DNA from 2 places in the Streptomyces sp. NPDC002779 genome. Region 2 is predicted to be linked to the other one. Evidence: predicted binding sites of a transcription regulator. Region 2 holds the regulator's gene; the other holds the start of a gene.
What was found. The regulator HrcA, encoded in region 2, represses chaperone genes, less so after heat shock. The targets are predictions, from matches to a motif close to TTNGCACTCNGNNNNNCNGAGTGCNAA.
Positions count from the first base shown of each region.

Region 1: groL (chaperonin GroEL) is a predicted target of HrcA. The motif match lies at 2,465-2,491, and genes of this name have one in related genera.

Region 1 covers NZ_JBIAQC010000006.1:130,179-137,553, forward strand. The annotation lists SAM riboswitch class I at 1-102, shown strand, start outside; gene thrC (threonine synthase) at 121-1,407, shown strand; gene ACFYW5_RS18690 (MoaD/ThiS family protein) at 1,404-1,679, shown strand; gene ACFYW5_RS18695 (cold-shock protein) at 2,110-2,313, shown strand; gene groL (chaperonin GroEL) at 2,654-4,276, shown strand; gene ACFYW5_RS18705 (NADH:flavin oxidoreductase) at 4,477-5,607, shown strand; gene ACFYW5_RS18710 (PTS transporter subunit EIIC) at 5,611-6,987, opposite strand; gene murQ (N-acetylmuramic acid 6-phosphate etherase) at 7,003-7,375, opposite strand, start outside.
Region 2 covers NZ_JBIAQC010000002.1:536,204-543,578, reverse strand. The annotation lists gene ACFYW5_RS08045 (hypothetical protein) at 100-1,707, shown strand; gene ACFYW5_RS08040 (16S rRNA (uracil(1498)-N(3))-methyltransferase) at 1,736-2,476, opposite strand; gene ACFYW5_RS08035 (nitronate monooxygenase) at 2,473-3,558, opposite strand; gene dnaJ (molecular chaperone DnaJ) at 3,637-4,773, opposite strand; gene hrcA (heat-inducible transcriptional repressor HrcA) at 4,774-5,790, opposite strand; gene ACFYW5_RS08020 (MBL fold metallo-hydrolase) at 5,953-6,678, shown strand; gene ACFYW5_RS08015 (DUF3097 domain-containing protein) at 6,713-7,375, shown strand, end outside.

The DNA of each region.
Region 1 (7,375 bases), on a different contig from region 2:
AGCCCCGGCAACCCTCCAGCCGGTCTCGTTCACGCGAGGCTCCCGGCTAGGGAAGGTGCCAAATCCGTCTCACGGCGAGATGCGTCGTGAGGAAGATGAGGAGAAAGGGCCTCGCCTCACATGGCTGTGCAGACTGTCGCAAGCACCGGGAACACCACTGTCGATCTCGGTCCCGCCGCCGCCCTGAGCTGCCGGGAGTGCGGACACCGCGTCCCGCTCGGCCCGGTCTTCGCGTGCGAGGAGTGTTTCGGCCCGCTGGAGATCGCCTACGACTTCTCGGCGTACGACACCGAGGAACTCCGCAAGCGCATCGAAGCGGGACCCGCGAACATCTGGCGTTACGCGCCCCTGCTGCCCGTCCCCTCGGACGTGGCCGGCAAGCCCAACCTCAACCCCGGCTGGACCGCGCTCGTCAAGGCCGACAACCTGGCCCGCGAGCTCGGCGTGACCGGCGGCCTGTATGTGAAGGACGACTCCGGCAACCCGACGCACTCCTTCAAGGACCGGGTCGTCGCCCAGGCCCTGGAGGCCGCCCGGGCCTTCGGCTTCACCACGCTCTCCTGCTCGTCGACGGGCAACCTGGCCGGTGCCGTCGGCGCCGCCGCGGCCCGCGCCGGCCTCCGTTCCTGCGTGTTCATCCCGCACGACCTGGAGCAGGGCAAGGTCGTGATGGCCGCGGTGTACGGCGGCGAGCTGGTCGGCATCGAGGGCAACTACGACGACGTGAACCGCTTCTGCTCCGAGCTGATCGGCGACCCGGCCGGCGAGGGCTGGGGCTTCGTCAACGTCAACCTGCGGCCGTACTACGCGGAGGGTTCCAAGACCCTGGCGTACGAGATCTGCGAGCAGCTCGGCTGGCGGCTCCCGGACCAGATCGTCGTGCCGATCGCGTCCGGCTCGCAGCTGACGAAGATCGACAAGGGGCTGCAGGAGCTGATCAAGCTCGGGCTCGTCGAGGACAGGCCGTACAAGATCTTCGGCGCGCAGGCCGAGGGGTGCTCGCCGGTGTCGGTGGCCTACAAGGCGGGCCACGACGTGGTCCGGCCGCAGAAGCCGAACACCATCGCCAAGTCGCTGGCCATCGGCAACCCGGCCGACGGGCCCTACGTCCTGGACATCGCCCGGCGCACCGGCGGCGCGGTGGAGGACGTGACGGACGAGCAGGTGGTCGACGCGATCAAGCTGCTGGCCCGGACCGAGGGGATCTTCGCGGAGACGGCGGGTGGCGTGACGGTGGGCGTGACGCGCAAGCTGATCGAGAACGGCCTGCTCGACCCCACCAAGACGACGGTCGTCCTCAACACCGGCGACGGCCTCAAGACCCTCGACGCGGTGGCCGGCACCGGCCTCACCGCGACGATCCGCCCGAACCTCGACTCCTTCCGAGAGGCTGGCCTCGACTCATGAGCGTCAAAGTCCGCATCCCCACCATCCTGCGCACCTACACCGGTGGTGCCGCCGAGGTGACGGCCGAGGGTGGCACCCTCGCCGAGGTCATCGCCGACCTGGAGAAGAACCACACCGGAATCGCCGCCCGGGTCCTGGACGACCAGGGCAAGCTGCGCCGGTTCGTGAATGTGTACGTCAATGACGACGACGTCCGCTTCGAGCAGGGCCTGCAGACGGCGATCCCCGACGGCGCCGGAGTTTCCATCATTCCGGCGGTGGCCGGCGGCTGATCGTTACCGTCGGTAAGGCGTATCACTCTGAGTTCATCGAATTGCCCTCTCCGTAAGACAAACGGAGGGGGCAATTCTGCTTGGTTGAGCGCGGTACAGTTGGGGAACCCGCCCCACTTCGCATGCCGGGCGCATATGAGTCCTGAAGCCCTATGCGACGAGAAGTAGCCAAAGTGTGCGCGCCTTTTGCGTCATCTGCTCCTTTTATGGGGCCCGACTTGCCCTGAGTTCGGGCGAATTCTCACTACATTCCGGACTGTGCGCGTCCAGAATTCTCGTCCGATTGACCTGTTGCAGACGGCAGTTGGACAGATACATTCAGCCGCGGTCGACGCGTTCCGGCGCACGCCCCCAAACCGTGGGGGGTGAGGTCTGACCCGGATCCGCGAAGTGCGGATCTGTGCAAGGGCCAGTAATAGGGGAGTTAGGCATGGCTCAGGGCACCGTCAAGTGGTTCAACGCGGAGAAGGGGTACGGCTTCATCGCGGTCGACGGTGGTGCGGATGTTTTCGTCCACTACAGCGCGATCCAGATGGACGGGTACCGCACCCTGGAAGAGGGCCAGCGGGTCGAGTTCGAGATCTCGCAGGGCCAGAAGGGCCCGCAGGCCGACATGGTTCGCGTATCTGCCTGAACGCGCGACCAACGAACCGCAAGCTACGTCTTCCGCTGAAGGGCTCGCACCAAGGGGACCAACCCCCCGGGTGCGAGCCCTTCCGTGTGCCCGGCGGACCGGACGGCAACCGCATGAGAACCGCACGCAGGGGCCCGAAACCCGAGAGCCGCTTGCACTCGCCTACCCCGAGTGCTAATCATTGGCGTTAGCACTCTGAAGGTGAGAGTGACAACGAAGGACCGGGTCGGTGAGGCCCGCAGGCCAGGTGGGGCAAGGAACCACAGGCCGGCGAGCCGTCCGTCGCGGGCGCGGGCGCGGTCCGAAGGAATCACCCCCAGTCCTGGAGGGACCACTTCACATGGCCAAGATCATCGCGTTCGACGAGGAGGCGCGGCGCGGCCTCGAGCGCGGCATGAACCAGCTCGCGGACGCCGTGAAGGTGACGCTCGGCCCCAAGGGCCGCAACGTCGTCCTCGAGAAGAAGTGGGGCGCCCCCACGATCACCAACGACGGTGTCTCCATCGCCAAGGAGATCGAGCTCGAGGACCCGTACGAGAAGATCGGCGCCGAGCTGGTCAAGGAAGTCGCCAAGAAGACGGACGACGTCGCCGGTGACGGTACGACCACGGCGACCGTTCTCGCCCAGGCGCTGGTCCGCGAGGGCCTGCGCAACGTCGCCGCCGGTGCCAACCCGATGGCCCTGAAGCGCGGTATCGAGAAGGCCGTCGAGGCCGTCTCCGCCGCCCTGCTGGAGCAGGCGAAGGACGTCGAGACCAAGGAGCAGATCGCCTCCACGGCCTCCATCTCCGCCGCCGACACCCAGATCGGCGAGCTCATCGCCGAGGCCATGGACAAGGTCGGCAAGGAAGGCGTCATCACCGTCGAGGAGTCCCAGACCTTCGGTCTGGAGCTGGAGCTCACCGAGGGTATGCGCTTCGACAAGGGCTACATCTCGGCGTACTTCGCCACCGACATGGAGCGTATGGAGGCCGTCCTCGACGACCCGTACATCCTGATCGCCAACTCCAAGATCTCCTCGGTCAAGGACCTGCTCCCGCTGCTGGAGAAGGTCATGCAGTCGGGCAAGCCGCTGCTGATCATCGCCGAGGACGTCGAGGGCGAGGCCCTGTCGACCCTGGTCGTCAACAAGATCCGCGGCACCTTCAAGTCCGTCGCCGTCAAGGCCCCGGGCTTCGGCGACCGCCGCAAGGCGATGCTGAACGACATCGCCATCCTCACCGGCGGCGAGGTCATCTCCGAGGAGGTCGGTCTCAAGCTCGAGAACACCTCCCTGGACCTCCTGGGCAAGGCCCGCAAGGTCGTCATCACCAAGGACGAGACCACGATCGTCGACGGTTCCGGCTCCTCGGAGCAGGTCCAGGGCCGGGTCAACCAGATCCGCGCCGAGATCGAGAACAGCGACTCGGACTACGACCGCGAGAAGCTGCAGGAGCGTCTGGCGAAGCTGGCCGGCGGCGTGGCCGTCATCAAGGCCGGTGCCGCCACCGAGGTGGAGCTCAAGGAGCGCAAGCACCGCATCGAGGACGCCGTGCGCAACGCCAAGGCGGCCGTCGAGGAGGGCATCGTCGCCGGTGGTGGCGTGGCCCTGCTGCAGGCCTCCTCGGTCTTCGAGAAGCTCGACCTCTCGGGCGACGAGGCGACCGGCGCCAACGCCGTGAAGCTCGCGCTGGAGGCCCCGCTCAAGCAGATCGCCGTCAACGGCGGTCTCGAGGGCGGCGTCATCGTCGAGAAGGTGCGCAACCTGCCCGTCGGCCACGGCCTGAACGCCGCGACCGGTGAGTACGTCGACATGATCGCCGAGGGCATCATCGACCCGGCGAAGGTGACGCGTTCCGCGCTGCAGAACGCCGCCTCCATCGCGGCGCTGTTCCTCACCACCGAGGCCGTCATCGCCGACAAGCCGGAGAAGGCCGCCGCGGCCGCTCCGGGCGGCATGCCGGGCGGTGACATGGACTTCTGATCGACTCCGGTCGGTCGTCGTTCTGCCGAGGGCGGCACTCCCTGTTCGTCAGGGGGTGCCGCCCTCGGGCGTGTTCGTGGGCTGGGTCATACGGTCGTTTCCCCAGCGGGGGAATGGGGGCGGGGGTCCCGGAGGTTGACGCCGAGGTGTGGTAAATGCACGCGCACATACCCGTCGGTACCCCCTCAAGGAGCCCCCACGTGACCGTCGCCCCCTCCGAGGCCGCCTCGCGCGCCGCCGAGATCCTCTCCCGCCCGACCTCGATCAACGGCCTGACCGTGCCCAACCGCATCGTCATGGCGCCGATGACCCGGATGTTCTCGCCGGGCGGTGTCCCGGGCGAGGACGTGGTGTCGTACTACGCCCGCCGGGCCGCCGCCGGTGTCGGTCTGATCGTCACCGAGGGGACGTACGTCGGCCATGACTCGGCCGGGCAGAGCGACCGGGTGCCGCGCTTCCACGGGGCCGAGCAGCTCGCGGGCTGGGCGAAGGTCGCCGACGCGGTGCACGCGGCGGGCGGCACGATCGTTCCGCAGCTGTGGCACATCGGCATGGTCCGCCGCCAGGGCGAGCCGCCGTTCGCGGACGCCCCCGCGGTCGGCCCCTCGGGTCTGCGCATCGGCGCCGACGAGGTCACCGGCAAGGCCATGACCCAGCAGGACCTCGACGACGTCATCGGCGCGTTCGCCGAGGCCGCCGCCGCGGCGGAGCGGATCGGCTTCGACGGCGTCGAGCTGCACGGCGCGCACGGCTATCTGATCGACCAGTTCCTGTGGGCGGGCACCAACCGCCGCACGGATGCCTACGGCGGTGACCCGGTGTCCCGGACCCGGTTCGCCGCGGAGATCGTGGCCGCCGTCCGCGCCGCCGTCTCGCCCGGCTTCCCCGTCATCTTCCGCTACTCGCAGTGGAAGCAGGACGCCTACGACGCCCGCCTCGCCGGGACCCCGGAGGAGCTGGAGGCCATCCTCGCCCCGCTCGCCGCGGCCGGTGTCGACGCCTTCCACGCCTCCACCCGCCGCTACTGGCTCCCCGAGTTCGAGGGATCGGACCTGAATCTGGCGGGCTGGACCAAGAAGCTGACCGGCAGGCCCGCCATCACCGTCGGCTCGGTCGGCCTGAACGGCGACTTCCTCAAGGCGTTCCAGGGCGAGGGGGCCGAGACGGGCTCCCTCGACAACCTCCTGGACCGCCTGGAGCGCGACGAGTTCGACCTGGTGGCCGTCGGCCGCGCCCTGCTCCAGGACCCGCACTGGGCGCGGAAGGTCCTGGCGGGCCGCGTGTCGGAACTGGCCGCGTACGACCCGGCCGCCCTGAAGTCCCTGAGCTGACGCTCACCCCGGGGGCCCGGGAGCTGCGGGAGCTGAAGTCGGATCTGCTGCTGGGCCAGCCACGGCCCGCAGACCGAAGGTGTACGTCGTCAGGAAGCCCACCGCATACCCCGTCAGCAGCCCGCCCGCGTAGATCGCGGCCGTCGGGGCCAGGCCCCTGTTGCCCGCCAGCAGCGGGAACAGCGCCCACCCCGACGGCCCGATCGCCGTCGCGCCCACCCGCTCGCCGAGCATCGCGAACAGCCCGACGAAGGCGCCCCCGGCGGCTCCGCCCACACAGGCGGTGAGGAAGGGGCGGCCGAGCGGCAGGGAGACTCCGTAGATCAGCGGCTCGCCCACGCCCAGCAGCCCGGCCGGGAGCGCCGACCTGATCGTCGTACGCATGGTCGTGTCGTGGCGCAGCCGGACGTACACCGCCGCCGCCGCGCCCACCTGGCCGGCGCCCGCCATGGCGAGCAGCGGGAGGAGGACGGTGTGGCCCTGCTGCTCGATGAGGGTGGCGTGGATCGGGATCAGGGCCTGGTGGAGGCCCAGCATGACCAGGGGGAGGAAGAGGCCGCCGAGGACCAGGCCCGCGAAGGCTCCCGTCGTCGTCAGCAGCCAGGTCGCCGCCGTGCCGATGGCGGTCGAGACCGCGCCGGCGGTGTACATGAGGCCGTAGAGCGTGGCCAGGCCCGCGACGAGGACCGTGAGGGTGGGGGTGAGCAGGACGTCCAGCGTGGGCGGGACCCAGCGGCGGCACCACTTCTCGACGTACACGCCCAGCAGGGCCGCCGCCAGCGCCCCGAGCACTCCGCCCTGCCCCGGTGCCAGGGTCACCCCGAACGCCGTCACCTTCGCCACCCCCGGGTAGACGACGATCGCCGCCACCGCGCCGCCGAGCACCGGGGTGCCGCCGAACTCCTTCGCCGTGTTGTGCCCGACGAAGACCGCGATCAGGGACATGAAGGCGGTGGCGATCACCGACAGGGCCGGGGTCACCCCGGGCAGCCAACGGAGGTTGAGCAGCAGGCCGTTGAGCCCGGCCAGCACCCCGCAGCCGATCAGCGCCGGGATCAGCGGCACGAAGATGTTCGCGACCCGGCGCAGGGCCAGCTTCACCGGGGTCGCGTTGCGCTGCTGCCGCGCCCGCTTCAGCACCAGCGCCTGGAACTCCGGCGTCACCCGCGCCACCACCCCCGGCCCGAGCACGATCTGGTAGGTGTCGTCGTCGACCACCCCGAGGACGCCGGGCACCGCCCGCAGCGCCTCCTCGTCCACCAGGGAGCGGTCGGCCAGGCCCAGCCGGAGCCGGGTCATGCAGTGGGCGACGGAGGTGACGTTCGCGGGGCCGCCGACCAGGGGGAGGATCGCGGCGGCGGTGTCGTACGAGGTGCTCACCCCCCGAGCCTGGGGTCAGCGGACCGCCGCCGCCAGCGCGGCACGCAGATGGCCGCCGGACTCCTCCAGAAGGCGGGCGGCCGTCGGGCCGTCGACCCCGGCGAGGATCGCCAGGACGGCGTTCTTCACCTCGCCGTCGGTGGCGGCGAGCGCCCGCTCGATCTCCTCGTCGCCCGCGCCGGTGGCCAGCGCGACGATCCGGCGGGAGCGGGCCCGCAGCTTGTCGTTGGAGGCGCGGACGTCGACCATCAGGTTCCCGTACGTCTTGCCCAGCCGGATCATCGTGATCGTCGAGATCATGTTGAGGACGAGCTTCTGCGCCGTGCCGGACTTCAGGCGGGTGGAGCCGGTGAGCAGCTCGGGGCCCACCACGATCTCGATGCCGTGT
Region 2 (7,375 bases):
GCCACTGTCCGGTCCGTGGCGGTAGAGCGCATACGGACACTCAGCACTCCCGCACGTCACAATCGAGTACCGACCAACTGCCCCGCTACCGGAGGACCGTTGACACCCCCGCGGATCCGCTCGCCCCGACTCCTGCCGGGACCGCGCGTCCCCGGCGAACCGCAGCAGAGCCCGGAGCCCGCGGCCGACCCGGCCGCCGGACCGCCCGCGCCGCCGCACCGGCGCCGGGTGCGGATGCTCGTCGACGTGGTCGACCAGCCGGACGAAGTGGCCTATGTGACCGCCCTGTTCGAGGAGCGGGGCTGGGCCGTGCGTCCCGCGGAGGGCGAGGAGGCGGCGCTCGCCCCGGCGCACCGGACCACCCTCGTCGTCGAGGTCCGGCTGCACGGGGCCCGCCTGGGCGCGCTGCGCACCGCCACCATGGAGGTCGAACGGCTCACCCGGCAGGCCGAGTTGGGCGCCTGGGCGCGGGACGCGGCGCTGGTCGAGCACGAGCGGCCCGCCCGGACGACGTACTGCCTGCACCGGGCGCTGCCGACGCTCGGGCGGGTGTGGATCTGGCTCGGCGGGGCCGACGAGCAGCGGGCGGTGACCGTCCCGGCGGGGCCGCGGTCCCGGGAGGCGGCCGAGGCCGAACTGGCCGCGCGCGCCCTGGGCGGCCGTCCCTTCGACCCGGCGGCGCACGCCCTGCGGGTGCCGGGCCACTCGGACGCGGACCCGCCGCGCGACGAGACCCCGCACGAGCGCCGGGTCCGCCTGGTGTGGCTGTGGGCGGCGATGGCGGGCCTGCTGCTCGCGATGGTCTGCGGGATGTACGTCGTCTGGGCGGAGGGCGCCTGGAAGCTGCTGGCGGCGCTGCTCAGCCCGGCGGGGGCGCTGCCGCTGGGGCGGACCGCCAAGGAGACGCGGACCCGGGGCCGCGGGGTGCAGTGGGCGGCGGGAATCGCGGGCACCACGGCGCTGGCCGCGTTCGGGGCGCTGGTCGGTCGGGGCAGCAGTCCCGGTCAGCTGTGGGCGGGGCTGCTGCTGCTCGCGCTGGGCCTGTTCACGGGCGCCGGAGTGGTACTGGCCGTCCGCCGTACCTTCTTCACCCGGCACGCGGCCTGGCTGGTGCCGCTGTCGGTGCCGGTGCTGTGGTCGATGGTGGGCTGGCTGGGCGGGCAGATGCACGCGGCGTACCTGGACCGGTTCGACATCCGCGCGGACACGGTGCCGGTGTCCACCCTCGGCCGGTACCTGGCGGCGGCCGAGCCCATGGGACTCGCCCTGGGCAGCGCGGTGTTCTTCGTGGCCGTCATCGGCTGGCTGCGCCACTTCCACCTGGGCCGGGACGGCAGCAACCGTCTCTTCGCCGCGGTCCTGGCCACCCTGCTGGGCGTGGTCGTCGCCCTGACCGCGATCGGCATCGGCACCCGCGACGCGGCGAGCGCGGCGGGCCGGGCCGCGGAGAACGTCGCCCACGACGGCAGGCGCCCGCCCGACTACTTCGGCGTCTACGCCCACTTCGTCTGCGTCCGCCCGGTGGACCCGGCCAAGCCCCTGCCCGTGGACAACGGCCCGGCCCCCACCGACCACCCCGTCCTGTCCTTCGGCACCGCGACCGACTGGATCTGGCTCTGGGACCCGTCCCGCCACGAGGGCCCCCGCCAGGAGTCCTTCGCGGTCCGCAGGGAGGACGTACAACTCCTGCCCGCGACGTACTGCTAGGCCGGTCGGCGGCGGGCCCCCTGAGTGGTCAGCCCCAGCGGCCGGTGCGGGTGAGGAGCAGGGCCGCCGCCGCTGTTCCGGCGGTGGAGGTGCGCAGGACGGTCGGGCCGAGCACGTACGGCCGCGCCCCGGCCTCCTCGAACAGCGCCAACTCCTCCGGCGACACGCCCCCTTCGGGCCCGACGACCAGCACGATCTCGCCCTCCGCGGGCAGTTCGGCGGCGGCCAGCGGCTCGGTCCCGCTCTCATGGAGTACGGCGGCGAAGTCGGCCTTCGCCAGAAGTGCCGCGACCTGCTTGCTCGTTGCCGCGTCCGCGACCTCGGGGAAGCGGACCCGCCGGGACTGCTTGCCGGCCTCCCGCGCGGTGGCCCGCCACTTGCCGAGCGCCTTCGGTCCCCGCTCGCCCTTCCACTGCGTGATGCAGCGGGACGCCGACCACGGCACGATCCCGTCGACCCCGACCTCGGTCATCGTCTCGACGGCCAGCTCACCCCGGTCACCCTTGGGCAGGGCCTGCACGACGGTGATGCGGGGCCGCGGCCGGGGTTCCTCGGCGACCGAGTCCACCCGGACGGTCAGCCGGTCCTTGCCCTCGGTCTCCAGCACCGCGCACTCCGCCCAGCGCCCGGCGCCGTCGGTGAGGACGACGTCCTCGCCGGGGCGCAGCCGTTTCACCGAGACCGCGTGGCGGCCCTCGGGCCCGTCCAGGACGTACCGTCCGCCGGGGGCCGCGTCGAGGCGCTCGACCACGAACACCGGAGCCGTCATCGTCCGGCACCGCCTTCCTGGAAGGCCGACAACGCTGTCCTGGCGGCGGCGAGTTCGGCCGCGAGGACCTCGACCAGCTGCCCGGCGGGCAGTTCCCGTGCCATCCGGTGGCCCTGCCCCGCCCACAGCGCCATGCCCTGCGCGTCGCCCGCCTTGGCGGCGGCCTTGCGCAGCGGCGAGGTGAGGTGGTGGATCTCGGGGTAGGCCGCGGGGGCGTAGGGGCCGTGCTCGCGCAGGAAGCGGTTGACGAGCCCGCGCGCGGGGCGGCCGGAGAACGCCCGCGTCAGCTCCGTACGGACGAACAGGGGGTTGGTCAGCGCCTGCTTGTGGACCGCGTGCGCGCCGGACTCGGGAGTCGCGAGGAACGCGGTGCCGAGCTGGGCGGCGCTCGCGCCCGCGGCGAGCACGGCGGCGATCTGGCTGCCGCGCATGATGCCGCCGGCGGCGACCACGGGGAGGGCGACGGTCTCGCGGATCTGGGCGAGGAGCGACAGCAGGCCGATGCCGGCGCCGTCGGTCTCGGGGTTGTCGCGGTGCGTGCCCTGGTGGCCGCCGGCTTCGACGCCCTGCGCGATCACCGCGTCGGCACCGGCCCGCTCGACGGCGAGGGCCTCCTCGGCGGTGGTGGCGGTGACGAGGGTGAAGGTTCCGGCCCGGCGGAGGGAGTCGAGCACGTCACTGCTCGGCACGCCGAAGTGGAAGGAGACCACCGGCACCGGGTTGTCGAGCAGGACGGCGAGCTTGGCCTCGTAGCCGTCGTCCCGCCCGCTGTCGCGGTCCCCCAGCTCGGTCTCGTACCAGCCGGCCTCTCCGGCGAGCTGATGGGCGTACACGTCGACGGCCGCCGCGTCCGCGTACTCCGGCTGCGGCATGAAGAGGTTCACACCGAACGGGCGGCCGGTGAGCCCCCGCAACTGCTTGATCTCCTGGTACATGCCGTCGGCGGTCTTGTACCCGGCGGCGAGGAACCCCAGCCCGCCGGCCTCGGCCACGGCAGCGGCGAGGGCCGGCACGGAGACGCCGCCCGCCATGGGGGCCTGCACGATCGGAAGGGGAAAAAGATCGGTCAGTGCGGAGGACATGACGGCATGTTGTCACGTCCTCCGAACAACTCCGAATCCACCCGTCCGGACGGCACGGACCGGAGGCGGCACCAGACGTCAGCGGCCGTTGAACGCATCCTTCAACCGCGAGAACAGCCCTTGCTGCCCCGGCTGGAACTGGCCCTGGGGCCGTTCCTCGCCGCGCAGTTTGGCCAGTTCGCGGAGCAGGCGTTCCTGTTCCGGGTCGAGCTTGTTCGGGGTCTGGACCTCGACGTGGACGATCAGGTCGCCCCGGCCGCCGCCGCGCAGATGCGTGACGCCCCGGTCGTGCAGCGGGATCGACTGGCCGGACTGGGTGCCCGGGCGGATGTCGACCTCCTCCAGGCCGTCGAGGGTCTCCAGCGGCACCTTGGTGCCGAGGGACGCCGCCGTCATCGGGATCGTCACCGTGCAGTGCAGATCGTCGCCGCGGCGCTGGAACTGCGCATGCGGCAGCTCGTGGATCTCGACGTAGAGGTCACCGGCCGGTCCGCCGCCCGGGCCCACCTCGCCCTCACCAGCGAGCTGGATCCGCGTGCCGTTGTCGACACCGGCCGGGATCTTGACCGTGAGCGTACGGCGGGACCGCACCCGGCCGTCACCGGCGCACTCCGGGCACGGCGTCGGCACCACGGTGCCGAAGCCCTGGCACTGCGGACACGGCCGCGAGGTCATGACCTGGCCCAGGAAGGACCGCGTCACCTGCGACACCTCACCGCGCCCGCGGCACATGTCGCACGTCTGCGCGGAGGTCCCCGGCGCGGCGCCCTCGCCGCTACAGGTGTTGCAGACGACCGCCGTGTCGACCTGGATGTCCTTCGTCGTGCCGAAGGCGGCCTCGTCGAGCTCGATCTCCAGCCGGATCATGGCGTCCTGGCCCCGGCGGGTGCGCGAGCGCGGCCCGCGCTGCGACGCCGTACCGAAGAACGCGTCCATGATGTCCGAGAAGTTCCCGAAGCCGCCCGCGCCGAAGCCGCCGGCGCCCGCGCCGCCCGCCTGGGACAGCGGGTCGCCGCCGAGGTCGTAGACCTGCTTCTTCTGCGGGTCCGAGAGCACCTCGTAGGCGGCGTTGATCTCCTTGAACCGCTCCTGGGTCTTCGGATCGGGGTTGACGTCCGGGTGCAGCTCGCGGGCGAGCCGCCGGAAGGCCTTCTTGATCTCTTCCTGCGACGCGTCGCGGCGCACGCCGAGAACGGCGTAGTAGTCCGTGGCCACTTACGACTCCGCCAGGATCTGTCCGACGTACCGTGCCACTGCGCGTACCGCTCCCATCGTTCCCGGGTAATCCATGCGGGTCGGTCCGACCACGCCGAGCTTGGCGACTGCCTCGCCGCCCGAACCGTAGCCGACCGAGACCACGGACGTGGAGTTGAGTCCCTCGTAGGCGTTCTCGTGACCGATGCGTACGGTCATGCCCGAATCCCCGGCCTCGCCAAGGAGCTTGAGGAGCACGACCTGCTCCTCCAGTGCCTCCAGGACGGGCCGGATGGTGAGGGGGAAGTCATGTCCGAAGCGGGTGAGATTGGCGGTGCCGCCGATCATCAGCCGCTCCTCGTTCTCCTCGACCAGCGTCTCCAGCAGCGCGGAGAGGACGGCCGAGACCGTGCCGCGGTCCTCCATGTCGAAGCCCTCGGGGAGGTCCTCGACGAGGGTCGGCACATCGGTGAAGCGCCGGCCCGCGATCCGGCTGTTCAGCCGGGCCCGCAGATCGGCCAGGGACGCCTCGCCGAACGGCGCGGGGCAGTCGACCATCCGCTGCTCGACCCGCCCGGTGTCCGTGATCAGCACGAGCATCACGCGCGCGGGGGCGAGCGAGAGCAGCTCGACATGGCGCACGGTGGACCGGGTGAGCGACGGATACTGCACGACGGCGACCTGCCGGGTGAGCTGCGCGAGCAGCCGTACCGTCCTGGCCACCACGTCGTCGAGGTCGACGGCGCCCTCCAGGAAGTTCTGGATGGCCCGCCGCTCGGGCGCGGTCATCGGCTTGACGCCGGCCAGCTTGTCGACGAAGAGCCGGTAGCCCTTGTCGGTCGGGATGCGCCCGGCGCTGGTGTGCGGCTGGGCGATGTAGCCCTCGTCCTCCAGCGCCGCCATGTCATTGCGGACGGTCGCCGGGGAGACGCCGAGGTTGTGCCGCTCGGTCAGGGCCTTCGACCCCACCGGCTCCTCGGTGCCCACATAGTCCTGGACGATGGCGCGCAGCACCTGCAGCCTGCGTTCACTCAGCATCCGCGCACACCTCCAGAAGTCGCACCCCCCAGTCCCCCGGGGCCCCTCGCCTGGCACTCGGTCCGCCCGAGTGCCAGCGTTCCCGGCCCAGTGTACGGCGGTGGGGTACTCCCCGGGCAAGGTCGGTCCTGCTGTGACGGGTCGTACAGCTAGCGTCGCGGTATGACGGTGACTTGGGAAGAGCTGGGATGGGAGCGGGTCGCGGCCGGGGTGGGCCGGTGCCGGCTGCCCGGCTGGGACTGCACGGCGGGCCTGGTCGTCGGAGAGGGTAAGGCGCTGGTGGTCGACGCCGGGTCGAGCCTGGCCGAGGGGGCCCGGCTGCGGATGCGGGCGGAGGCGCTCGCCGGTCACCGTGTGACGCATCTCGCGCTGACGCATCCCCACTTCGACCATGTGCTCGGCGCCGCGGCCTTCGCGGGGGCGGAGGTCTACGGCGCGGTGGGCATCGACTCGGTGTACGGGCCGCACGGCCGGGCGGCGCTGCGCGCGGACGCGGTGCGCCACGGGCTGGACGCGCGCGCGGCCGACGAGGCGGTGGACGTCCTCACGCCGCCCCGGCATCACGTCTCCGGCGAGTGGACCCTCGACCTCGGCCCCGGCCGCCGGGTCCTGCTGGCGAACGTGGGCCCCGGCCACACGGCCCACGACCTGGTGGTCCTGGTCCCCGGCTCCCCGGAGGTCGTCTTCTGCGGCGACCTGGTGGAGGAGTCGGGCGACCCCCAGGCGGGCCCGGACGCCGTGCCGTCGCGGTGGCCGGCGGCGCTGGACCGGCTGCTGGCGCTGGGCGGCGAGGACGCGCTGTACGTGCCCGGTCACGGGGCGGTGGTGGACGCGGCGTTCGTACGGGCGCAGCGGGACGCGCTGGCGGCCCGTTTCGGCGTGTCGTAGGACCTGGTCCGGCGCTTCTCCTATCGTCATCCGAATGCGCCAGTACTCTCCGGACCTGACCCCGCCGTGGAAGAAGCCCAAGCCGGTCCCCGAGGTCGAGGCGGAGCCCGGCCTGGTGGTCGAGGAGCCCGGCACCGGCTTCTGCGGAGCGGTGATCCGCTGCGAGGCGGGCACGGTGACCCTGGAGGACCGCTTCGGCAAGCACCGGGTGTTTCCGCTGGAGCCGCGCGGCTTCCTGCTGGAGGGCAGGGTGGTGACGCTGGTACGCCCGTCCTCGGGCTCCGCGGTACGCCCCACCCGCACCGCCTCCGGCTCGGTCGCCGTGCCCGGGGCACGCGCGCGGGTCGCCCGCGCCGGGCGGATCTACGTCGAGGGCCGCCACGACGCGGAACTGGTGGAGAAGGTCTGGGGCGACGACCTGCGCATCGAGGGCGTGGTGGTGGAGTACCTGGGCGGCGTCGACGACCTGCCGGGGATCGTGGCGGAGTTCGCGCCGGGGCCGGACGCGCGGCTGGGGGTGCTGGTGGACCACCTGGTGCCCGGCACCAAGGAGTGGCGCATCGCACAGCAGGTGACCAGCGATCACGCGCTGGTCGTGGGCCACCCCTACATCGACATCTGGGAGGCGGTGAAGCCGTCGTCCCTGGGCATCCCGGGCTGGCCGCGGGTGCCGCACGGGCAGGACTGGAAGACGGGC